DNA from 3 places in the Ancylobacter sp. GW821-FHT10E12 genome. Region 3 is predicted to be linked to each of the others. Evidence: riboswitches for the same ligand, from Rfam matches in the RefSeq annotation. Region 3 holds a riboswitch; each other region holds the start of a gene.

Region 1 (7,837 bases), on a different contig from region 3:
GTGATCTGCATCGCCGTGAAGGACGGCTTCACATAGGTCTGCACCCGGTCGAAATGCGGAAGCTCCTGGAGCTTCTTCTCGATGAGGTCGGCAACCTGGTCCTGCATCTCGCGCGCCGTCGCGCCGGGCCACACGGCGGTCAGCACCGCGACCTTGACGGTGAAGTTGGGGTCCTCGGAGCGTCCGAGCCGCTGGAACGACAGAGCACCGGCAATGGCGATGGCGAGGATCATGAACAGGACGAGGGGGCGGTGCTCGACCGCCCAGCGCGACAGGTTGAAACGGCCCATGGACGTCGTGGCCCCACTCAGAACGAGAACTGGTCGACCGCCCGGACGGACAGTCCGGCGTCGAGCTTCTGGGCGCCGACTAGCACGACCCGGTCGCCCTCGGTGAGGCCTGCGGACACCAGCACGTCCTTGGCCTCATAGGTCGCGACCGTGATCGGCCTGGCGGTGAGCTTGCCGTCCGCAGCGACGGTCCAGACGAAGGGACCCTTGCCCTGATCGACCAGCGCCGTGAACGGCAGACGGACGATCCGTTCCGCGCTCGGATCGGTCAGGGTGACCGTTGCCGTCATGCCGAGCTGTACCTCGGGACCGGCGGCCGTGACCGGGAATTTCGCGAGATAGGTTCGCGTCGCGGCATCGGCGGCCGGCGACAGTTCGCGCAAGGTCGCCTCGTAGCGGGCGTTCGCGTTCGACCACAGCGTGACGACGGCTTTTGCGGTGCGCGCGCGTTCGACGGACGCCTCCGGGATGGCGACCACCGCTTCCTTCTCGGCCGTGCGGGCGAGGCGAATGGCGGCGAAGCCCGGCTGAACCACCTGCCCCGGCTCGACCGCGGTCGCGGTGATCACGCCCTCGGCGTCCGCGCGCAGCACGGCATAGGACGACGCATTCTTCGCGAGGTCCAATGCGCGCTCGGCGCGGGCGAGGCGCCCCTTCGCTTCTTCGAGGGCGGCGCGCCGGATGTCGAGCGTGGACGCCGTCGTCCAGCCATCCTTGGACAGTCTTTCCGCGCGGTGGAACTCGGCCTCCGCCTGCGCGCGAGCCGCGACAGCGGCGCCGCGCTCGGCCTCCGCCTGCTCGACCTGCAGCCCGAGATCGACCTCGTCGAGGGTGGCGAGCGCATCACCCTGATGGACCACGTCCCCGACATTGACGAGGCGCCTCGCCACCTTGCCCTGGACGCGGAAGCCAAGGTCGCTCTCGACGCGAGCCTGGATGACGCCGACGAGGCTGCGCTCGCCGACGCGCGGCTCGAAGGCGACCGGGCGCGCAAGCACGGGCCTCGCCTTGTCAGGCTCGTGCTGTGAGCTGTCCGCCGGGCCGCAGCCCGAAAGCGTCGCGGCGAGCCCTGCAACAGCCAGGGCCGTGAGGAAACTGGAAAGCGGTGACCGTCCGCGCATGGCGCCCTCGACATACTGGGAGGCTGAATGGAGCGCTGCGGACGATCCGGGATCGCGAGTTCGGGGGGCGGAGTTCGCACTCCGCCGGACCATCCACAGCAACGCCAATATGTCGAGACAAGTGACGAATGTCAATAATCGTCAGTTAATATTTATCACACCATCCGACCCTGCGCAGGGCTCACCGCCACTCTCGGGTCGAAACAAGAACCGCGCGAAATCGCATGCTGGATGTTTGATCCCGGGCTTTGATGGTGCAACCTCGACGCTGGAATCGAGGGCCGCGCTATGGGCCAGCTTCTTCACGGGAGCGCCACGACGACTGAGGCAGTCCGTCGAGCGATCCAACATAGTCAAGCGAGCCTGAGGGCGCTGGCGAAGCGCTGCGGCATCAGCCAGAAGACGGTCGCGAAGTGGAAGAAGCGAACCTCGGGGGCTGATGTGCCGACCGGGCCGAAGAACCCCCCAGGAACGGCCGGTATTCTGTCCCCGTCTTGACAACGGCATGCGCCACCCGCGCCATCTTGGCGGTGAGCGCGGTATCGCCTTGCGGCGGCGATCGGCATCATCCACGTGGCCGGCAACGTAGCGGCCGAGCTTGTCGCGAAAGCTGTTGTCGCGTTGCCGCGCGGCGACCTGCGCTGCCATCTAGAAGGTACGGCGCAGACGCGCATTGCCGTCCTTCGACAGCTTGGTCCGACCGCAGAATGTCCCGGACTGGCAGGCGGCGAGATCGAGACCGCAGAACTTCAAGAACTGGCGATGATGGCCGAACCGCCGGAGATCGCCAGCTTCGGCCAGAATTGTCAGAGCGTTGATCGGCCAGAGTGACCTGCGCAATCTCCTCGATCCGGTTGCGCTCGTGGATCAGGCCTCGAGCCTGGGCAATGATCATCCGGAACATCGTGATGGCCGCGCTCTCCTCCGCCACGGGCAACGCGATCAATGTGCAGGCTGTCTCGTATTCTGTACCGGCCGGTAGCACTAAAGGCCCCTTATGAGTGCCGTTCAACGAGAGTTCGACGACCACGACATCGCCCGCTACGTAAAGCTTTTCGAGCGCGCGGTGCATGTCGGGGGAAGGCCGCGTCGATTGACAGGCTGAGGTGAAGGGAGCACCTTCCCGGTCATTCACCAGGGGGGTCCCGACAAGGGGCTGAGATACTGCTGGGTGCGGCCCTCGCGGCTGTTGCGGCGCAGTGACCCGTTGAACCTGATCCAGTTCATACTGGCGTAGGGACGGTGCGGATGCGTCGCGGCGAGCGCGGCCGGTTTCCCCTTTTTTAGCGAGGGGATTCCTCCATCATCATTCCCGTCAGATCTGGGTCTCCATGCATCATGCGAGGAGCCTTGACCTATGACGACCGAAACACCCACCCCTTCCGTGACAACCGGACCGCTGCCCGCTTCGACGAAAGTGTTCCGGCCCGGCATCCTGCATCCCAACATCCGCGTGCCGATGCGCGAGATCGCCGTGCATCCGAGCGCAGGTGAGCCGCCCGTCACGGTTTATGACGGCTCGGGGCCTTACACGGACCCAGCCGCGCGCATCGCCATCGACGAGGGGCTGCCACGGCTAAGGGCGGACTGGATCGCCGCACGGGGCGACGTGGAGAGCTATGAGGGACGCCATGTGAAGCCGGAAGACAACGGCTTCGTCTCGATCGAGCGGGCGACGCCCGAGCATCCGGTGCGCCACCGCCCGCTACGGGCGAGCGGCAGCCGCGCGGTCACCCAGCTTGCCTATGCCCGCGCGGGGATCATCACGCCGGAGATGGAGTTCGTCGCCATTCGCGAAAATCTGGGTCGCGTACAAGCGAGGGCGGCTGCGCACGATGGAGAGAACTTCGGCGCAGCAATTCCGGATTTCGTCACACCGGAGTTCGTGCGCGACGAGGTGGCGCGCGGTCGGGCGATCATTCCTGCCAACGTCAACCATCCCGAGAGCGAGCCGATGGCGATCGGCCGCAACTTCCTCGTCAAGATCAACGCCAATATCGGCAACTCTGCCGTCACCTCGTCCATGGCGGAGGAGGTGGAGAAGATGGTGTGGGCGATCCGCTGGGGCGCCGACACGGTGATGGACCTGTCCACCGGTCGCAACATTCACAACATCCGCGACTGGATCCTGCGCAACTCTCCCGTGCCGATCGGCACCGTGCCGCTCTATCAGGCACTGGAAAAGGTCGGCGGCATTGCCGAGGATCTCACCTGGGAAGTGTTCCGCGACACGTTGATCGAACAGGCCGAGCAGGGCGTGGACTATTTCACCGTCCATGCCGGCGTGCGGCTGCCCTATATCCCGCTCACCGTCGACCGCGTGACCGGCATCGTCTCGCGCGGCGGCTCGATCATGGCCAAGTGGTGCCTCGCCCATCACCGCGAGAGCTTCCTCTACGAGCATTTCGAGGAGATCTGCGACATCTGCCGCGCCTATGACGTGTCGTTCTCGCTGGGCGACGGGTTGCGGCCCGGCTCGATCGCCGACGCCAATGATGCGGCGCAGTTCGCCGAGCTGGAGACGTTGGGCGAACTCACGCAGATCGCGTGGGCGAAGGATTGCCAGGTGATGATCGAAGGTCCCGGCCACGTGCCGATGCACAAGATCAAGGCCAACATGGACAAGCAGCTCGCGGTCTGCGGCGAAGCTCCGTTCTATACGCTCGGGCCTCTGACCACCGACATCGCGCCAGGCTACGACCATATCACCTCCGGTATCGGCGCGGCGATGATCGGCTGGTTTGGCACGGCGATGCTCTGCTACGTCACACCGAAGGAGCATCTCGGCCTGCCGGACCGCGACGACGTGAAGACCGGCGTGATCACCTACAAGATCGCCGCCCATGCCGCCGATCTCGCCAAGGGCCACCCAGCGGCACAGCTGCGCGACGACGCGCTGTCACGCGCGCGCTTCGAGTTCCGTTGGGAGGACCAGTTCAACCTCTCGCTCGATCCGGAGACGGCACGCTCGTTCCATGACGAGACGCTGCCGAAGGAGGCGCACAAGGTGGCGCATTTTTGCTCGATGTGCGGACCGAGATTCTGCTCGATGCGCATCTCCCACGACATCCGCGCGGAAGCGCAGAAGGAGGGCATGGCAGCCATGGCTGAAAGGTATCGCGAGGCCGGGCAGCTGTATGTGACCGTGACCTGAAGACCGATCACCTGAGACCCACCGGCTTCTATTCGGAGGTCGGCGGGTCCCCTTGAACCGTTGACGCCTGATGACTTGCCATGATCTTGGGCGAGTTCAAACGCTCGGTATCCAACACAGCCTTCGTCGCTACATCTGTGCGTGCCCATACCAATGCTCCAATCGCCGCGGGGACCTCTGGTCGTTGATAAAGGCCGATCGACTTGCGCATGCGACACTTGCCTATTGCGTTCCAGGCGGATTCAGCAGCACCCAAAGACGGGAGATCCGGACGACGGTCGAGGACAAGGACGTCGGCCTAGACAGGTGGCGCCACAGGCGGAAGTTGGCGCATTGCCCAAGAGCGGACGCCCGCATATCTTGGGACGACGCTCGTTGGCGCGCCCTTTTGAACGCGGTGCGGCGCATCGTGGCTCAAGCACTTAGTTGGGCTGTTGGTGGCGCGAGGCGAAACACGCTTAGCCAAGGCGAGACTCCTCACGAAACTGACGCGGCGTCATACCCGTCATTCGACGGAAAGCGCGGCTGAAGTGCGCCGGATCTGCGTAGCCGGCGGAAAAGGCGACGTCGATGATCCTGCAATCGGTGTCGCGAAGCAGCCGGCCCGCCGTCTCATACCTGACCGTGTCGAGTATGTCCGAATAGGACAGGCCGACATGGGCGAGCTTGCGTTGAAGCGTCCGCGTGCTGACGCCTGCGATCTCGGCAACATCGGCAAGGGCCGTGGTTCCCTCGTCGAGATAGGCCGGCAGCATCAGCTTGAGCAGATCGACGATATCGTAGGCGGAAGGGCCGTCCTCATTGTCGCGTGGCGGCGCAAATGAGGCGGTCGAACGATTGGGGAGGCCGAGCAGCGTGATCGGCAGGCTGATCCAGGCAGCATGCTGGCCCGACAGAAACCGCACATTCGGCCAGCAGGACCGCGTCGCAGGGCTTGGCGCATAAGACGATTCAAAGGCGATCGCCGCAGGCATCCAGTCGGGCCCCGCGAATTGCCGGACGATGTGGATCGGGAAAATATTCTGGATCCATTGCGCGTATTTCAGATGCAGCAACCCGCTCGTGCCGGCAAGCCGGCTGCAGACCCGCACATGATCGGCGTCATGTTCCATCCACATGCTGAGAATGGTGTCTTCCCGCGACGCCCAATAGCAGGCGTGCCGGAGCGCGACGAGCAGCGTCGGGGAATGCGCGATCAGGGCCCGCGTCCTTTCCCGCATGTGGGAAAAGTGCAGGCGCTGCGCGGCGAGAAAGCCGAAATCCGCGATGCCCTGGGTTCGCTGGGCGGTCTCGACGAAGCGCAACGCCGGCAGGAGCGGCAGGTAGAGGTCGCTCTTTTCGGCCAGAGACGAGGGCAGCCGGGACCGCTCCAAGAGCGTCTCCGTCGGAGCGCCGATATCGTCGAGGATGCTGACGAAGGGCAACAGGAACTGGCCGCGCGTCAAAGGAATATCAGCCATCGGACCTCGCCGCGATCACCGCGTTGACGCTTTTCACAAGGCCGAATCTCAGGGGATTCGCGACCGGCGGCGAAACATAGCTGCGCGTGATTGGCGTGAAATGGCAAGACGGGCAAGCGGGCCATGCACGAAATGCTGACAACGACATTCGCCGGCCGATCGGGCTGCGATGGCGTGCGGCAGCGAGCCGGAAAGCTCGCGCATGCCGATAGGACGGGCAGGCAGGGGATACGCAGCAATGCCAGGCGCAACGGCGCGGGATTTCGCCATCGGCTTGATGTCGGTTTCCCTGTGCGGGTCGGCTTGGGCGTCCGATCTGCCGGAGCCCGCCGCGCGGCCGGCTCCCGTCCTGGCGTCTGCTCCCAGTTTCTCGGTCACCAGCTATGTCTGGGCGACCGCGATCGACGGCAGGAGCGCGACGCTGCCGCCGCTGCCGGCGGCGGATATCAATATGCGCTTCCGCGACGTGCTCAATGAACTGAACGGCGCGCTGATGGTATCCGCCGAGATGCGCGTCGATCGCTGGAGCTTCCTGGTCGATGGACAGTTCTCGCAGCTGACGACCGGCGGCACGCTGCCCGGCCCGTTCTTTTCCGCGCTGAAGCTGCGCTCGCAGAGCACGATCCTGCAGGGCTCCGTCTTCTATCGCGTCCATGAGGACGCCGTCCTTGCGCTCGATGTGGGCGGCGGCGTCCGGTTCTGGAACCTCAACAACAAGCTCGAGATCCTGCCCGGGCTCGCCAATCTTCGCATCGATCATCGTGAATCACAGATGTGGGCCGACCCGATCGTCGGCGCCCGGCTCGGTGTGGAGCTCGACGGTCCGTGGAGCTTGACGGTGGCGGGCGATATCGGCGGTTTCGGCGTCGGCTCGCACCTGACCTGGCAGGGTTTGGGCAGCGTCAACTACGCCTGGAGCGAAAACTTGACGCTGAAAGCCGGCTACCGGGCGCTCCATGTCGATTATCGCGATGGCGACTTTTTGTACGACATGACGCAGCACGGGCCCGCCGTCGCGGCAACATACCGGTTCTGACCGGGGCTTTCATGAGTTCGGCCATGGCGAAAGGAATGGGAATGTCGATGACCGGGACCACGCTGCGGGCTGCACATGTTTCCCTGCTTGCGCTGCTCGCGCTCTGCGGACACGCCTTGGCGCAGGCGGACCAAGCGCCGCCAAAGGTCACCGACCCGCATTTCAAGATCGCGCCGGGCTATCTCAAGCCGTCTGACTTGCCGAACAGTCTGGTGCTGCTCGGCCCGCCGCCCGAGGCGAACTCGGCCGCGCTGGCCCGGGACGAGGAAGCGCGCGAGGCGACGATTCCCGCGCGAAGCACCGAGCGCTGGAAGCTCGCCCATACCGACGCCGATCTCGCCTTTCCGCAGGCCGCCGACAATTTCTCCTGCGCGATGGGTGTTCGCATCGACAGCGAGCAGACCCCGCGCCTTTACGCGATGATGCAGAAGATGCTGTCGGATTTCGGCCTCTCCACCTATGGCGTGAAGAACAAGTACAATCGGACCCGCCCCTTCGTGGTTCACAACGAAGCGACCTGTCGGGCGGATCAGGAGGCGATCCTGCGCGAGGACGGCTCCTATCCGTCCGGGCACACGGCTGCCGGCTGGGGCTGGGCTCTCGTCTTCGTGCAGATCAATCCCGAGCGCGCGGATGCCCTGCTGAAGCGCGGCCTCGAATTCGGGCAGAGCCGCGTGATCTGCAATGCGCATTGGCAGAGCGACGTCGATGCCGGACGGATCATGGGCGCGGCGACGGTGGCGCGGCTGCAAACCGACCCGACTTTCCTCGCCGAT
Region 2 (7,837 bases), on a different contig from region 3:
GCCTCGTGGATGGCGGTCTCCACCACTTCGATGCCACCGAAATGATTGCCGTAATAGTCGCGGAGGAATTCGTCGTGGTTCCCCGGCAGATAGACGATGCGCGCGCCCTTGCGGCCCTTGCGCAGCAGCTTCTGCACCACGTCGTTATGCGCCTGCGGCCAGTACCAGCCGGCGCGCAGCCGCCACCCGTCGACGATGTCGCCGACGAGATAGAGCGTGTCGGCCTCGTGCCAGCGCAGGAAGTCGAGCAGCATCTCGGCCTGGCAGCCCTTGGTGCCGAGATGCACGTCGGACAGGAATATACTGCGGTAGCGCCGTGCGTCGGGTGCGTCGTTCACCGCGAAAGACCTCTCCGCCCATGCGCCGCGGCTGAGCCGGGCTGGTGCTTCCATATGGTCATGTGGGCAAATAGCCCGACTCGGGTCACGCTTTTATGACGGTTTCCGCAGGGCAGAATCGAAGAGCGCCCGTCATGCTTTCCGCCATGCAAAATCAGGGGATATTCATGACAGGTTCTGCCGGGCGGAGGCAAACTAACTTTCGGACCGCTCCCGCGGGAGAGCTCAGAGAAAAAGCGTCACGACGCTGACGGCGACCAGCGCACCCATGACGACGTTGAGGATGCGGTGCTGGCGCGGTGTCGACAGCAGGCGTCCGATCAGCACGCCGAAGCCGGCCCACAGCGCCAGGCAGGGCAGGGAGAGCAGGCCGAGGACGGCCGCGATGACGAGAACCTCGCCGAGCAGGTCGCCGCCCGGCATGGTGAAGGCCGGTATGACGCCGAGCGCCATGGTCCACGCCTTGGGATTGACCCACTGGAACAGCGCCGACTGCAGCAGGGTGGGCGGCCGCTCCAGCGTGGTGACGCCCATGCCGCCGGAGGCGCTGGCGATCTTCCAGGCGAGGAACAGGAGATAGGCGCCGCCGACGAGCTTGAGGATCCAGTGCAGCTGCGGCACCGCGATGAACAGGCTGCCGAGGCCGAGACCTACGGCGACCACCATGATCGCGAAGCCGATCGCCACGCCGAGTATCTGCGGCACGGTGCGGCGGAAGCCGAAGGCGGCGCCCGTGCCGGCCGAAATCATGTTGTTCGGTCCCGGCGTGACGCCGCCGGCAAAGCCGAACAGGATGAGGGAGAGGATCGGCACGCTGAGCATGGCACTCGCCTTGTTGCCCGGCACGCTGGCCGGCGCGCAACAGCTAGTGACGATGCGACACGCCGGCAACCCGAAATCGCGGCTGTTGCCCGCGGGCCGAAGCCGGTCGATGATCCGCCCGCCCGACACATGTGAGGATCATCGAATGAGACTGGTGCGTTTCGGCGCTCCCGGACAGGAGAAGCCCGGCCTGCTCGACGCCAATGACGTGGTGCGCGACCTGACCGGCGTGGTGGACGATATCGGCGGCACGACGCTGACCCCGGCCGGCCTCGCACGGCTCAGGGCGATCGAGCCGGCCTCGCTGCCGGCGGCGCCGGCCGGCGTGCGGCTCGGCGCCTGCGTGGCGCGGCCCGGGCATTTCATCGCGGTGGGCCTCAATTATGCCGACCACGCCGAGGAAGCGGGCATGGCCATCCCGACCGAGCCGGTGCTGTTCTCCAAGGCGCCGAACTGCGTCGTCGGGCCGAATGACGACGTGATCCAGCCGAAGGGCTCGACCAAGCTCGACTGGGAAGTGGAGCTCGGCATCGTCATCGGCACCCGCGCCCATCATGTCGAGGAAGGGCAGGCGCGCGCCCATATTGCCGGCTTCTGCCTCGCCAACGACGTGTCCGAGCGCGCCTTCCAGATCGAGCACGGCGGGCAGTGGATCAAGGGCAAGAGCTGCGAGACCTTCGGTCCGCTGGGGCCGTTCCTGGCGACGCCGGACGAGATCGGCAACGTGCAGAAACTGGCGATGTGGTGCGACGTCAACGGCGAGCGGCGCCAGCGCGGCTCCACCGCCACCATGATCTTCAGCGCCGTTTTCCTGGTGTCCTATATCAGCCGGTTCATGGTGCTCGATGTCGGCGACGTGATCATCACCGGCACGCCGCCGGGCGTCGGGCTCGGCATGAAGCCACCGGTCTATCTCAAGCCCGGCGACGTCATGCGGCTCGGCATCGAGGGGCTGGGCGAGCAGCGCCAGAAGGTGGTGCCGTTCGAGGGCTGAACCGCGGGTGCCGGGCGGCACGGTGCCGCCCGGCCGGCGGTCAGTGGGCGCAGAGCAGCGGCACCGGCGGATTGGCGAGCAGCGAGGCGGTGACGCCGCCGAGCACCAGCTCGGTGAGCCGCGGCCGGCTATAGGCGCCGATGACCAGGAGGTCGGCCTTGTAGGCGCTCGTCTCCGTGGCGATCACCTCTGCCGCCGAGGCGCCATCGACATGCTTGTGCTCGACATTGACGCCGTGGGTCCTGAGGAAATCGGCGAGGCGGGCGCCGCTCGCCGCGGTGGAGGTCCCGTCTTCGCCGACCGTGAGCACCAGCACCTGCTCGGCCGCCGCGAGCAGCGGCAGCGCGAGGCGCACCGCGTGGCCGGCCTCGCGCGAGGGCTTCCAGGCGACGAGGATGCGGCCGATGCGGGCAGGGACCGGCTTGCCGGTCGGCACCACCACCACCGGGGCGTTGGAGGTGAGGGCGAGATGCTCGGGCAGGATGGCGGCGAGTTCGTCGTCGCTGTTGCCGGCCGTGGTTTCGCTGACCACCGTCACGTCGGCGAAATTGGCGGCGTCGCGCAGCTCGGACGTCACTTCCCCTTCCACCGCCGTCCAGCTGGCCTCGAGGCCGGCGGCGGCGACCGCGGCGTCGAAGCGGGCGCAGATGGCGGCTTCCTTCTCGCGCGCCTCGTGCTTCAGCTGGTTCACATAGATGGATAGGGCCCGCCCGACTCGCGGCACGCCGGCCGGATAGAGCGTATAGAGCGCGACCAGCCTCGCGCCGGACTGCTTCGCCATCGCGACGGCGCAGGCGAGACGGTCGTCGAAGCCGCTATCGGGAGCGGCATGCAGGAGAACGGTGCGGATGGACATGATTCGGCTCTCTTTTTTGGTCGGGGTTTCCTGAATACCAGCGTGACGCTACGTTACATGCGAATGCCGAAACATTCGGGGAAACACGATCCGCGAAATCCCGGCCGCCGACATCCGGGAACGTGCGGGGAGGGCGATCACGAGCGCGCGATTTTCGCTGTGTTGCGTTGCAGCAGTTTGGAGCCGAACTAATCTGCTGCCGCCGGGCCCGCTGTTCCGCCCGGCTCTCGAGGGAGCCATTCATGATGAGCCGTAAGGCGGTGCTTGCCGTCGCCGCCGCGATTTCTGCCATCGCCGCCACCAGCGTCCTGGCACAGGACCCCGTTGCCGAGCGCGAGAAGCTGATGAAGGAATGGGGCCAGGCGACGCGCCCGGTCGGCGGGATGCTGAAGGGCAGCGAGCCGTTCAACCTCGCCACCGTGCAGGCGAGCCTCGACATCTATGCGAAGAATGCGGCGGTGCTGCCCTCGCTGTTCCCCGCCGGTTCGGGCGGCGGCAAGACCGAGGCGCTGCCGACGGTGTGGAGCCAGAGCGCCGAATTCACCGCGCTGTTCGCCAAGTTCGGCGCCGATGCCGCCGCAGCCAAGGCGGCGATCACCGACGAGGCAAGCTTCAAGGCGAATATCCCCGGCGTGATCAAGACCTGCGGCACCTGCCACCAGACCTTCCGCCAGAAGAGCTGACATGTCACCCAGCGAACAGACCGGGCCGGCGACCGTGCTGGCCTGGGACCTGCCGACGCGGCTGGCGAAATGGACGCTGGCCGCGCTGGTCGGGCTCGCCTTCGCCACAAAATATTACGGCGATGTCGGGCTCGTCTGGCACATGTGGAACGGGCTCGCCATCCTCACCGTGCTGGTGTTCCGCCTCCTGTGGGGGCTGGTCGGCGGCAGCACCGCGCGTTTCGCCGGCTTCCTGCGCGGGCCTAGGGCGGCGCTCGCCTATGCGTGCGGCCTCGTCACCGGCAGGGGACGCAGCTATCTCGGCCATAACCCGCTCGGTGGCTGGATGACCGTCGCGCTGCTGGCGGCGGTGGGAGGGCAGGCGGTCGCCGGCCTGTTCACCACCGACGACATCATGGTCGACGGGCCGATGGTGGCGGCGGCGAGCGGCGAGGCGGTGTCTCTCGGATCGATGCTGCACCAGCGCATCTATCCGATCCTGCTCGGGCTGATCGGACTGCACGTCGTCGCCAACCTCGCCTATTCGCTGTTCGGCGGCGATAACGTGATCCGGGCGATGATCACCGGCCGCAAGCCGCCGCGCGCCTATGCCGACCGGGCGCCGGCGACGCCGGGGTCGGCGCTCATGGCGATCGCCTGCCTCGTGCTGGCGGCGGCCATCGTGTTCGGCGGTATCGCGCTGGCGGGAGGCAACCCGTTTCCCTGAATGCACGGCCGCCCTGCGGAAGATCATCTTGTCGCAGGGCGGGACTCATGCTCCAAGGCGCGCATGAACGCGCTCAAGGGGATCGCGCTGCAGGTCGGCGCGACCTTCGTCTTCACCATCATGGCCGCCATGGTCCGCATCGTGTCGGAACGGATTCCGACGGGTGAGGTGGTGTTCGCGCGCTCGTTCTTCGCGCTGTTCCCGCTGCTGGCCCTGCTCGCCTGGCGCAACGAGATCGGCGCGGCGGTTCGTACCGCCAATCCGATGGGACATGTGCTGCGCGGCATGATCGGCGTGTGCGCGATGAGTCTCTCCTTCACGGCGCTCGCCTATATCCCGCTCGCCGACGCCACCGCCATCGGCTTCACCGCGCCGCTGATCACCGTGGCACTGGCAGCGGTGATGCTCGGCGAGACGGTGCATGCCTATCGCTGGGGAGCGGTGGGCATCGGCCTGATCGGCGTGGTGGTGATGCTGTGGCCGCACATGGGCGGCGGCTTCGAGACCCGCGACAGCGCCATCGGTGCCGCCTGCGCGTTCATCGGTGCCTTCTGCACCGCCGGGGCCATCGTGCAGGTGCGCCGGCTGACCGGCACAGAGACCACGGCGGCGATCGTGTTCTATTTCCAGTCGCTGGCCGCGGTCGCCGGGCTCGCCACCGCCGCCTGGGGGTGGGTGGTGCCGGGCTGGCGCGAGGCGGTGCTGCTGCTTGCCATCGGGCTGTTCGGCGGGGTCGGGCAGATCCTGCTCACCGAGAGCTACCGCTACGCGCCGGCATCCGTGGTGGCGCCGTTCAACTACTCGGCGATGCTGTGGTCGCTGCTGCTCGGCTTCATCCTGTTCGGCGAGATGCCGCCGCTGCTGGTGCTGATGGGCGCATTGATCGTCATCGGCGCCGGACTGTTCGTCATCCTGCGCGAGCGCCAGCTCGGCGTCGAGCGCGAGGAGGCGGCCGCCGGCCCGCCGGCCGGGCCGACCGCTTAGGCGAGATCAGAACGCCTTGAAGGTGATGATGGTGCGGGTGTCCTGGATGCCGGCAATGGCCTGCACCTTCTGGTTCACGAAATGGCCGATATCGGTCTCGGTCGGCACATAGAACTTCACCAGGAGGTCGAAATCGCCGGCCGTCGAATAGATCTCCGACGCGATCTCGGCATCGGCGATGGCGTTCGCCACCTCGTAGGAGCGGCCGAGCTGGCATTTGATCTGCATGAAGAAGGGGACCATGGCGGGATTCCGGGAACCTTGACGCATAGAGCCTGACGTGATGCCGCCACAGGACCAGAAGGCCGGTGCCGGCGCAACCCCCGGCCGGGGTGCGCGGCTTCGCCTTGCACCCGGTCACGTCATCGCTTAACTGCTGGATGACGATCGCGTTGGGGTGTCCTTCCGGCCTTGCCGGCGGGGCTGAGAGGCCGGCGGCCAACCCACGAACCTGATCCGGGTCATGCCGGCGGAGGAAACGGGTCGCGCGCAGCGGGGTCGTGTGCCTCGCCATGGACGCGCCCGGCCTTCCCCGGCCAGGGAGGCGCCGATGAGCGAGCAGACGAGCAGCAGGACGGCCATCGCGGTGACGATCGCCGGCTCCGATTCCGGCGGCGGCGCCGGTATCCAGGCGGACCTCAAGACCTTCTCGGCGCTCGGCGTCTACGGCGCCAGCGTCATCACGGCCCTCACCGCGCAGAATACGCTCGGCGTCACCGGCATCCACGACGTGCCACCGGCCTTCGTCACCACGCAGATGGACGCCGTGTTCTCCGATCTCGCGGTCGATGCGGTGAAGATCGGCATGCTGTCGCGTCCCGAGGTGATCGAGGCGGTGGCGGCCGGGCTCGACCGGCACGAGCTTACCCGCGTGGTGCTGGACCCGGTGATGGTCGCGGCCTCCGGCGACCGGCTGCTGGTGCCGGAAGCCATCGACAGCCTGCGCCGGCAATTGCTGCCGCGTGCGCTGCTGATCACGCCCAACCTGCCGGAGGCGGCCGCGCTGCTCGACGAGGAGCCGGCGGCCGACCTCGATGCGGTGCGCCGGCAGGCGGAGCGGCTGCTCGCGCTCGGTGCCCGCGCGGTGCTCGTCAAGGGTGGGCACGGCGAGGGGCCGGACAGCGTCGACGTGCTGCTCGATGCCGATGGCTTCATGGAGCTGTCGGCGCCGCGCGTCGCCACCCGCAATACCCATGGCACCGGCTGCACGCTGTCCTCCGCCATTGCCGCCGGGCTCGCGCGGGGGCTCGAACTGCGGCCGGCGGTGGAGGCGGCGAAAGCCTATCTCACCCGTGCCATCGGCGCCGCCGACCGGTTGGAGATCGGCCGGGGACACGGTCCCGTGCATCATTTTCACGCCTGGTGGGGCTGATCGGGGCCATCAAGGTCGTTCGCAGGCGACCCGGCCGGTGCTATCGCAGCCTCGGCCGCGCGTTCGAGGCGAATCGGCCGTCGCGGATCGGCCATGCCTGTGATTGCCCAACGCCCTATCGTCGCCCAGCGGCATGCCATCTCTGCCGTCTATGTCGGGCTGTTCTTCGGCATCGGCATCTACCTGCCGTTCTTTCCGATCTGGCTGGCCGGGCGCGGCTATGACACCTCGTGGATCGCGGTGGCGCTCTCGGTGCCGCTGCTGGCGCGGCTGTTCACCCAGCCGCTCGGCGGTCTCGTCGCCGACCGCACCGGGCGGCCGCGGCTGACGCTGGTCCTCTATTCGCTGGTCGCCGCCGCCAGTTTCGTGGCGGTGCTGATGGCGCCGGGGCCGTGGTCGATGCTGGTCGCGCTCGGCGTCGCCTCGGTGTTCTGGCAGCCGACCCTGCCGGTGCTCGACGCCTATACGGTGGCGCGCCGGCGCTCGATCGGGCTCGACTACGGCCGCACGCGGCTCTGGGGCTCGGTGAGTTTCATTGCCGGCAACATTGTCGCCGGGGCCATGCTCGGCGTGCTGCCGGGCGATGGCATCATCTGGCTGATCGTCGCCGGGAGCCTCGCCTGCGCGCTCGCCGCCTCGCGACTGGAGGAGGCGCCGGCGCAGCGCGCGCGGGTGGAGGCGGCGGATGGGCGGGTTCCCGCGGTGCTGCTGGTGGGCATCGGCGCGGCGGCGCTGGTGCAGGGCTCGCACGGGGTGCTTTACGCCTTCTCCTCGCTGCACTGGCAGTCCATGGGACTTTCCGGCGGGATGATCGGCGTGCTGTGGGCGATCGGCGTGATCGCCGAGGTGGCGCTGTTCCATTTCGGCACGCGGCTGACGGTCCGGCTGGGGCCGGCGCGGCTGATCGCGGTGGGTGGGCTCGGCGCGGTGCTGCGCTTCGGCGCGATGGGCCTCGATCCGCCGGCGGCGGCGCTGCCGCTGCTGCAGATGCTGCATGCCTGCACCTTCGCCTGCACCTATCTCGGCTTGGTGGAGCTGGTGGCGCGCCATGCGCCGGCCGGGCGCGGCGCCAGCATGCAGGC
Region 3 (7,837 bases):
CGCGGCGCTGATGCCGACGGAGCGGGCCGCCTCGCCGAAACGATCGACCGCCACGCGGGCGAGCCGCTGGCCTTCGGCGCGCTGCGCCTCAAGGAAATCGGTGGAAAACGCCTCGGTATAGACCGGCGGAATGTCGATATCGTAGCTTACCGCCACGGCGGTCAGGTGCGCATCCAGCGCCGCCGCCGCGGAAACGGCATAGTCGGTGGTCGCATCGGTACCCTCGCCGACTCGCAGGCTGACGAGAATGTCCTTGATCATGGCCTTCCTCCGCTCTCCAGGTTTGTTCATTCTTACCTCCCACAAGGTGGCGTCGTATTGACCGGCGTCAAGTCCGGCCATTCCCCTACGTCATTCCGGCGACGCGGCTTTCGCGCGCCCTTCACCGGAGAATAGTGATGGCCGGGTTCGCGCGTGCCGTTCTTGTCGGCGCCCTCCTCCTCGGAGCGTGGGAGCTCGCCGTCCGCCTTGCCGGCGTGCCGGCCTATATCCTGCCGGCCCCCTCGCGCATCGGCGTCGCGCTGTGGAGCAACCGGGCGATCCTGTTCGACAACGCGCTGATCACGCTCGGGGAAATGCTGCTCGGCCTCGCCTGCGGCGCCGCGCTCGGCATAGCCTGCGCCCTTGCCATGGCGACGTCGCCGGCGATCCGCCGCGCCATGCGGCCGGTGCTGCTGGTGGCGCAGGCCCTGCCGGTGTTCGCCATCGCGCCGCTGCTGGTCATCTGGTTCGGCTTCGGCCTCGCCTCCAAGATCGTGATGGCGAGCCTGATCATTTTCTTTCCCGTCGCCTCCGCCTTTCACGACGGGCTCGCCCGTGCCGACCAGGGGCTGATCGATCTCGCCCGGCTGCACGGCGCCGGCGATCTCGCCTTGCTGCGCTTCATCCGGGTGCCCGCGGCGCTGCCGGCGCTCGCCTCGGGGCTGCGCGTCGCCACCGCGGTGGCGCCGATCGGCGCGGTGGTGGGGGAATGGGTCGGCGCCTCGGCCGGGCTCGGCTACCTGATGATCTACTCCAATGCCCGCATGCAGACCGACATGGTGTTCGCGGCGCTGACCATCCTGCTCGCGGTGGCGCTGATCCTGTTCGCGCTGGTCGACCGGGCGCTGGCCCGTCTGGTGCCCTGGGCGCCCGAGACGCTTGCTGTGCATGAGTGAACCCAGGCCGAGCGGTATACTTATGATGTGTTAACCTCCACGGGAGAACGTAGGCTTTCCGCCGGTCCTGTGAGGATCCATGATTTCGCGCCAGGTTCTCTATGAAGCACTGGTGGACGTGTTCGAGCTCTCGCCCGTCGCCATTTGCATTTCGACGGCCGAATATGTGTCCCGGTACATCGTGGCAAATCCGGCCTATCTGAAAATGATCGGCCGCAGCTGGGAGGAGATCGCCGGTCAGCCGATGTTTCTGGACACCGCCAGGCCCCTCGACGACCCGCAGCGGCTGCGCCGCATCCACCAGCTGGAAACGGTCGGCCTGTACGAGCTCGAAGAGGTCGATCTGCGGCACTCTTCCGGGCGCATCATTCCCACGCTCATCTCGACGCAACGCCGCACCATCAACGGCCAGCGCCTCGACATCGAGATCATCATCGACAATTCCGAACGCAAGGCGTTCGAGCGCGGCATTCTGGAGGCGGCCTATACCGATGTCGTCACCGGGCTGCCGAACCGTGCCGCCTTCGATCGGAAGCTGCACGCTATGCTGGCGCAGCGCCGGCCCGGCGAAGGCATCAGCCTCGCCTATATCGACCTCAACGGCTTCAAGTCGATCAACGACCGCCATGGCCACGCGACCGGCGATCGGATGCTGCGGCATCTGGCCGAGAGACTGCGTACCCGCGTGAATCCCGAGCACTTCGTGGCACGGATCGGCGGCGACGAATTCGTGCTGCTTTTCACCTTTCAGCCGGACGAGGCGCCGACCGCCGACGCGCTGCACGCGCTCGCCGAAACCATCTGCACGGCGATCGATGTCGACGGCCACCAGCTCAATATCGGCGCGGCCCTCGGCGTCGCCGTCACCGTCGAAGCCATCGACGCCGACGCGCTGCTCCGCCACGCCGACACCCTGATGTATGCCGCCAAGGCCACCGGCCGGACCATCGAGGTCGATCTCAGATGGATCGACGGTGCATGAGCCTGCACCTCTCGAATGACGACGCGCGGCGCATCTTCCTGGCGAAGCAGGGTCTGTCCCGGCAACCCGGACGGGCGCTGTCCAAGTCCGGCCTGCTCGATCTCGTCCACGAACTCGGCTTCGTGCAGGTCGACAGCATCGCCACGGTCGAGCGGGCGCATCACCACATCCTGTTCGCCCGCGCCCAGACCTATCGGCGCGAGCACCTGACCGCGCTGCTGGAGCGCGACGGCGAGCTGTTCGAGCACTGGACGCACGACGCCGCCATCATTCCCAGCGCCTTCTATCGCTACTGGAAGCACCGCTTCGCGCATGCGCAGGCCAATCTCGCCGAGCGCTGGCGCACCTGGCACGAGAACGGCTTCGAGCAGTCGATGGAGCATGTGCTCGACCGCGTCACCGCCGAGGGCCGGCTGATGGCGCGGCATTTCGAGGCCGAGCAGCGCCAGCCCGGCGGCTGGTGGAACTGGCATCCGGCCAAGACGGCGCTCGAATATCACTGGCGTACCGGCCGGCTCGCCATTGCCGGCCGCGAGGGTTTCCAGAAGATCTACGACCTCGCCGAACGCGTCATCCCCGTCCGCCATTTCGAGCCCGAAATCTCGCGCGAGGCTTTCGTCGACTGGGCCTGCTCCTCGGCGCTGGAGCGGCTGGGCTTCGCCACCCAAGGCGAGATCGCCGCCTTCTGGGACCTCGTCTCGCCGGAGGAGGCACGCGCCTGGGTACTGGCCAATCGCGAGAAGCTGGACGATGTCGTGGTGATCGCCGCCGACGGCAAGCCGCGTGCCTCCTTCGCCTTCGCCGGCAGCGGCCCGGCCTTCGACGCCCTGCCCGCCCCGCCGGCGCGGCTGCGGGTGCTCAGCCCGTTCGACCCGCTGCTGCGCGACCGGGCGCGCACCGAGCGCCTGTTCGGCTTCTTCTACCGCATCGAGGTATTCGTGCCGGCGCCCAAGCGGGTCTATGGCTATTATGTCTTCCCGCTGATCGAGGACGACCGGCTGATCGGGCGCATCGACATGAAGGCCGACCGCAAGGCCGGCAGCCTCGACGTGCGCCGCCTGTGGCTGGAGCCGGGGGTGCGCGCCTCCTCCGGCCGGCTGGAGCGCCTCGACGCCGAACTCGCGCGCATGGCCCGCTTCGCCGGGGTCGAACGGGTGGCCTATCTCGACGGCTGGCGCGGCGCATAGCCGGCTTCGCGCCGATTGCCGTGGCATACCCGCTCTGCTAGTCTTCGGCTGTCCGAGGGGTGTCCCGCCGGCCCGCAAGGGTCCAAGGGGCTGAGATGGCGCAAGCCAGACCCTTTGAACCTGATCCGGGTCATGCCGGCGAAGGGACGGAACGACGGCGGGGTCGCCTCCACACAGGGAGCATGCCCGCGCCGGATTTCCCCCGAAAGCTCATGTGCCGGATCTCCACAACGGGAGGAGATCCATATGTTCATCAAGACCATCGCCGCCGCCGGGATCGCCCTGGCGCTTTCGCTTGCTCCCGCCGCCGCCGCGGACAAGCTCACCGTGCTGCTCGACTGGTATGTGAATCCAGACCACGCGCCGCTGATCCTCGCCAGGGAGAAGGGTTTCTTCGCCGCCCACGGCCTCGATGTCGAGCTGGTGGCGCCGGCCGACCCGTCGGCGCCGCCGCGCCTCGTCGCCGCCGGCCAGGCGGAAGTCGCGGTCAGCTACCAGCCGAACCTCTATCTCTCGGTGAAGGAGGGCCTGCCGCTGGTGCGCTTCGGCACCCTGGTCTCCACCCCGCTTACCGCGCTGGTGGCGCTGAAGGACGGCCCCATCAAGTCGATCGCCGATCTCAAGGGCAAGACGGTCGGCTTCTCGGTCGCCGGGCTGGAGGACGCGCTGCTCGGCACCATGCTCGCCGATGCCGGCCTCAAGCCGACCGACGTCACCATGGTGAACGTCAATTTCGCGCTCTCCCCGGCGCTGGTCGCCGGCAAGGTCGACGCGGTGATCGGCGCCTACCGCAATTTCGAACTCACCCAGATCAGGCTCGAAGGCAAGGAAGGCATCGCCTTCTTTCCCGAGGAGCACGGGGTGCCGGTGTTCGACGAACTGGTCTACGTCACCCGCAGGGACCTGATCGGCGACAAGCGCCTCAAGCCTTTCCTCGCCGCCGTCGAGGACGCCACCATCTACATCCTCAACCACCCGGACGAGGCGTGGGGCGTGTTCGTGAAGGCCAATCCGAAGCTCGACGACGAACTCAACCGCACCGCATGGGCCGATACGCTGCGCCGCTTCGCCCATGCCCCGGCGGCGCTCGACACCGAGCGCTATGCGCGCTTCGGCGAATTCATGAAGAAGCACGGGCTCATCGACACGGTCGAGCCGGTCGCGACCTACGCGCCCGTCCTGCCCTGAGGCGGGAGGCCGCGCGTTCCGATGGCGCGCGGCCTCCTTGCTGCAAAGCCGCAAGTACCTTGCCGAACCTGCGAATTTGCCGATTTCGTTCTTCCGGCCCGTGCCTTGCGGTGCTACCCGTCCCAAAGGGCCGATAGCGCGGGCGCGGGGGAAACGACATGGGCAATGGCGGTTATCACGCGGTAGCGGTTGTCGTCGGCGTGGCGGTCGGTCTCGCCGGCGTCGCCTTCCATCTCGGCGTCGATGGGCTGATCGCCGCCTGGCCGTCGCTGCTGCGCGATACGCTCGGCCTGTCGGGCACCGCGCTCCATGCCGCCGGCGGTGCGGTCGCCGCGATCATGGCCGTCGTCTCGCTCTGGCTGGTGCGCCGCTTCGCTCCCGAGGCCGGCGGGTCGGGCGTGCCGGAGATCGAGGGAGCGATGGAGGGCCTGCGCGAGGTGCGGTGGCATCGCGTGCTGCCGGTGAAATTCGTCGGCGGCCTCTTGTCGCTCGGCTCCGGCATGGTGCTCGGCCGCGAGGGCCCGACCATCCATCTCGGCGCCTCCATCGCCAAGGCCGCCGCCGACCTGACGAAGCTGCAGGCCGAGGACATGCGCGGCCTGCTGGCGGCCGGCGGCGCGGCGGGCCTTGCCGCGGCCTTCAACGCGCCGCTGGCGGCGGTGCTGTTCGTGATCGAGGAGACGCGGCGGCAATTTCCCTATAGTTCGCGCACCTATATCGCCGTCGTTCTGGCGTCCCTCGCCAGCGCCGTCGTCACCGAGCAGCTCACCGGCAGCGTACCCTATATGCTGCTCGACGTGTCGCAGATGCCCCTCGGCGCGCTGCCGGCCTTCATCGTGCTCGGCGCCCTGCTCGGCGCCGTCGGCGTCGGATTCAACCGCACGCTGGTCTGGTCGCTCGATCAGGTCCGCCGTCTCGGACTGCGGACGTCGTTCTATATATTCCCGCTCGCCGTCGGCCTCGTCGTCGGCGTGCTGATGTTCGTGCTGCCCGAGGCGACGCAGGGCGGCGAAGTGCTGGCGGTGCAGCTTGCCAAGGAGGCCCGGCCGCTGGGCGTGCTCGCCGTGATCGTGCTGCTGCGCTTCGTCATGACCATGGCGAGCTATTCCACCGGCGTCGCCGGCGGCATTTTCGCGCCCATCCTCGCGCTCGCCACCACCGTCGGCCTGTGCTTCGGCACCGGCCTGGAGATGCTGTTGCCGCTGCCGGAAAACACCCATGTCGGGCTTGCCGTCGCCGCCATGGGAGGATTGTTCGCGGCCACCATCGGCGCGCCGCTGGTCGGCATGGTGCTGGTGATGGAGCTCACCGGCGCCTACGGCCTTCTCGTCCCGGTGATGCTGACGACGATCGTCGCCAACATGGTCGCGCAGCGGCTCGGCGGCCGCCCGATCTACGAGATCCTGCTGGAGCGCACCCTGGCCATCGAAGCGAATGGCCAGCCGGCGCCCGGCCGGCGGTTCCGGCTTCGCCGGCGGTCCCGCGACATGAGCGGAATGGCCGCCGCCGACCAGGACAAGTAAGGCCGGGCTACGCCGCCGCCGGCACCGCATTGAGCTGCGCCGGGCCGCCGGGCGTCGCCTCCAGCGCGAGATGCCGTCCATGCAACGCGCGCAGCGTCGCCCGGTGGCCGATGGAGAGGATCGCCGCGCCCGGCAGCCGCCGGCGCAGCATCTGGTAGAGCGCCGCCTCGCCCGGCTCGTCGAGCGCCGAGGTGGCCTCGTCGAGCAGCAGCACGTCCGGCTTGATCAGCAGCGCGCGGGCGACCGCGAGCCGCTGCTGCTCGCCGCCGGACATCACCGAGGGCCACAGCGCCCGCTCGTCGAGCCGCGCGGCGAAGGCGTCGAGCCCCACCGCCTCCAGCACCTCGCGCAGCGCGGCGTCGTCGTGCTCGGCCATGGCGTCGGGATAGGCGAGCGCACCGCGCAAGGACCCAACCGGCAGATAGGGCCGCTGCGGCAGCACCAGCAGCCGCGCTTCCGGCGCCAGCGCCACCGCGCCGGAGCCATAGGGCCAGATGCCGGCAATGGCGCGCAGCAGCGTGCTCTTGCCCGAGCCCGACGGCCCGGTCAGCAGCACGCTCTCGCCACGGCCGATGGCGATCCCGTCGGCGGTGAGCAGCGCCCGCCCGTCCGGCAGCCGCAACTCGACATCGTCGAGCGCCAGCATCGCCCCGCCGGTCGCCGGCTGGTGGCGCCAGGCGTCGGCGGCGGTCTCGGCACGCGCGGTGGCGATGTTGTTCTCGAAGCCGATGAGACGATCCACCACCGCCTTCCACTCGGCCAGCGTCGAATAGGCGTTGATGAAGAAGGAGAACGAGCCCTGCACCTGGCCGAAGGCGGAGGAGGTCTGCATCAATTGCCCGAGCTGGATGGTGCCGGCGAAATAGGCCGGCGCCACCACGATGAAGGGGAACACGTTCGAGAACTGCCCGTAGCCGGCGGTGAACCAGGTCAGCCGCTTCTGGGCGATCATGATGCCCCAGTAATTGCCGATGATGTGGGAGAAGCGCTCGAGCAGCCGCGCCCGCTCCACCTTTTCGCCCTCCATCAGCGCGATCTGCTCGCCGTTCTCGCGCACGCGCACCAGGTCGACGCGGTAATCGGCCTCGAAGCGCTGCTGGTCGAAGTTCAGCTTCACCAGCACCCGGCCAATGAGATGGGTGAGCCAGGTGCCGACCGCGGCATAGGCGAAGGCCGCCCAGACCAGATAGCCCGGAATGTCCCACTCGCGGCCGAACAGGGTGAAGTGGAAGTCGCCGGATAGGCCCCACAGGATCACCGCGAAGGAGGCGAGCGTCATCACCGCGTTGAGCAGGCCGATGAAGATGCCAATGGTCTGGGCGATATAGGCGCGGATGTCCTCGGCGATACGCTGGTCGGGGTTGTCCGCCGTGTCGCCCTTCAGGCGCAGCCGGTAATGCGTCTGGTGGTCGAGCCAGGCCGAGAGGTACTTCTCGGTCATCCAGGTGCGCCAGCGGATCTCCAGCCATTGGCGCAGATAGATCTGGTAGACGGCGATGATGATCGCCCCGGCCGCATAGAGGCCGAACAGCCAGAACTGGTGGACGAAGGCGGGGTAATCCTTCTCCTGGATGGCATTGTAGAAGGCATTGTTCCACTGGTTGAGCAGCACGGTGGCGTAGACCCAGCCCACCTCCAGCGCGACCACGGCGCCGAGCAACAGGCCGCCCCGCCATTTGTCCTCGCCGCGGAAATAGGGGGTCGACAACCGCCAGACGTCGGACAGTAGGCTGAGAATGGCACGCACGGGGAATCTCCGGCCGGAAAGGCATGGGGCAGCGCATGGGCAGCGCCGGGCAA

What was found. A riboswitch is a leader RNA that binds a small molecule or an ion and turns the genes downstream of it on or off. The one in region 3 is predicted to bind thiamine pyrophosphate.
Region 1: linked by a shared signal. The riboswitch ahead of thiC (phosphomethylpyrimidine synthase ThiC) and the one ahead of AC1RU4_RS12095 (ABC transporter substrate-binding protein) in region 3 are both predicted to bind thiamine pyrophosphate.
Region 2: linked by a shared signal. The riboswitch ahead of thiD (bifunctional hydroxymethylpyrimidine kinase/phosphomethylpyrimidine kinase) and the one ahead of AC1RU4_RS12095 (ABC transporter substrate-binding protein) in region 3 are both predicted to bind thiamine pyrophosphate.

The regions. Positions count from the first base shown of each region.
Region 1 covers NZ_JBXASN010000005.1:267,291-275,127, forward strand. The annotation lists gene AC1RU4_RS09060 (efflux RND transporter permease subunit) at 1-290, opposite strand, end outside; gene AC1RU4_RS09065 (efflux RND transporter periplasmic adaptor subunit) at 308-1,411, opposite strand; partial or broken gene AC1RU4_RS09070 (helix-turn-helix domain-containing protein) at 1,700-1,885, shown strand; partial or broken gene AC1RU4_RS09075 (transposase) at 1,803-2,384, opposite strand; TPP riboswitch at 2,538-2,669, shown strand; gene thiC (phosphomethylpyrimidine synthase ThiC) at 2,769-4,565, shown strand; gene AC1RU4_RS09085 (helix-turn-helix transcriptional regulator) at 5,024-6,025, opposite strand; gene AC1RU4_RS09090 (outer membrane protein) at 6,264-7,061, shown strand; gene AC1RU4_RS09095 (acid phosphatase) at 7,103-7,837, shown strand, end outside.
Region 2 covers NZ_JBXASN010000001.1:480,702-488,538, forward strand. The annotation lists gene AC1RU4_RS02310 (UDP-2,3-diacylglucosamine diphosphatase) at 1-338, opposite strand, end outside; gene AC1RU4_RS02315 (LysE family translocator) at 564-1,160, opposite strand; gene AC1RU4_RS02320 (fumarylacetoacetate hydrolase family protein) at 1,306-2,154, shown strand; gene AC1RU4_RS02325 (universal stress protein) at 2,195-3,010, opposite strand; gene AC1RU4_RS02330 (c-type cytochrome) at 3,253-3,693, shown strand; gene AC1RU4_RS02335 (cytochrome b/b6 domain-containing protein) at 3,695-4,399, shown strand; gene AC1RU4_RS02340 (DMT family transporter) at 4,463-5,383, shown strand; gene AC1RU4_RS02345 (Lrp/AsnC ligand binding domain-containing protein) at 5,390-5,626, opposite strand; TPP riboswitch at 5,767-5,878, shown strand; gene thiD (bifunctional hydroxymethylpyrimidine kinase/phosphomethylpyrimidine kinase) at 5,934-6,755, shown strand; gene AC1RU4_RS02355 (MFS transporter) at 6,849-7,837, shown strand, end outside.
Region 3 covers NZ_JBXASN010000007.1:276,261-284,097, forward strand. The annotation lists gene AC1RU4_RS12075 (universal stress protein) at 1-261, opposite strand, end outside; gene AC1RU4_RS12080 (ABC transporter permease) at 399-1,157, shown strand; gene AC1RU4_RS12085 (sensor domain-containing protein) at 1,237-2,139, shown strand; gene AC1RU4_RS12090 (winged helix-turn-helix domain-containing protein) at 2,136-3,326, shown strand; TPP riboswitch at 3,372-3,490, shown strand; gene AC1RU4_RS12095 (ABC transporter substrate-binding protein) at 3,573-4,514, shown strand; gene clcA (H(+)/Cl(-) exchange transporter ClcA) at 4,673-6,037, shown strand; gene AC1RU4_RS12105 (ABC transporter ATP-binding protein/permease) at 6,045-7,784, opposite strand.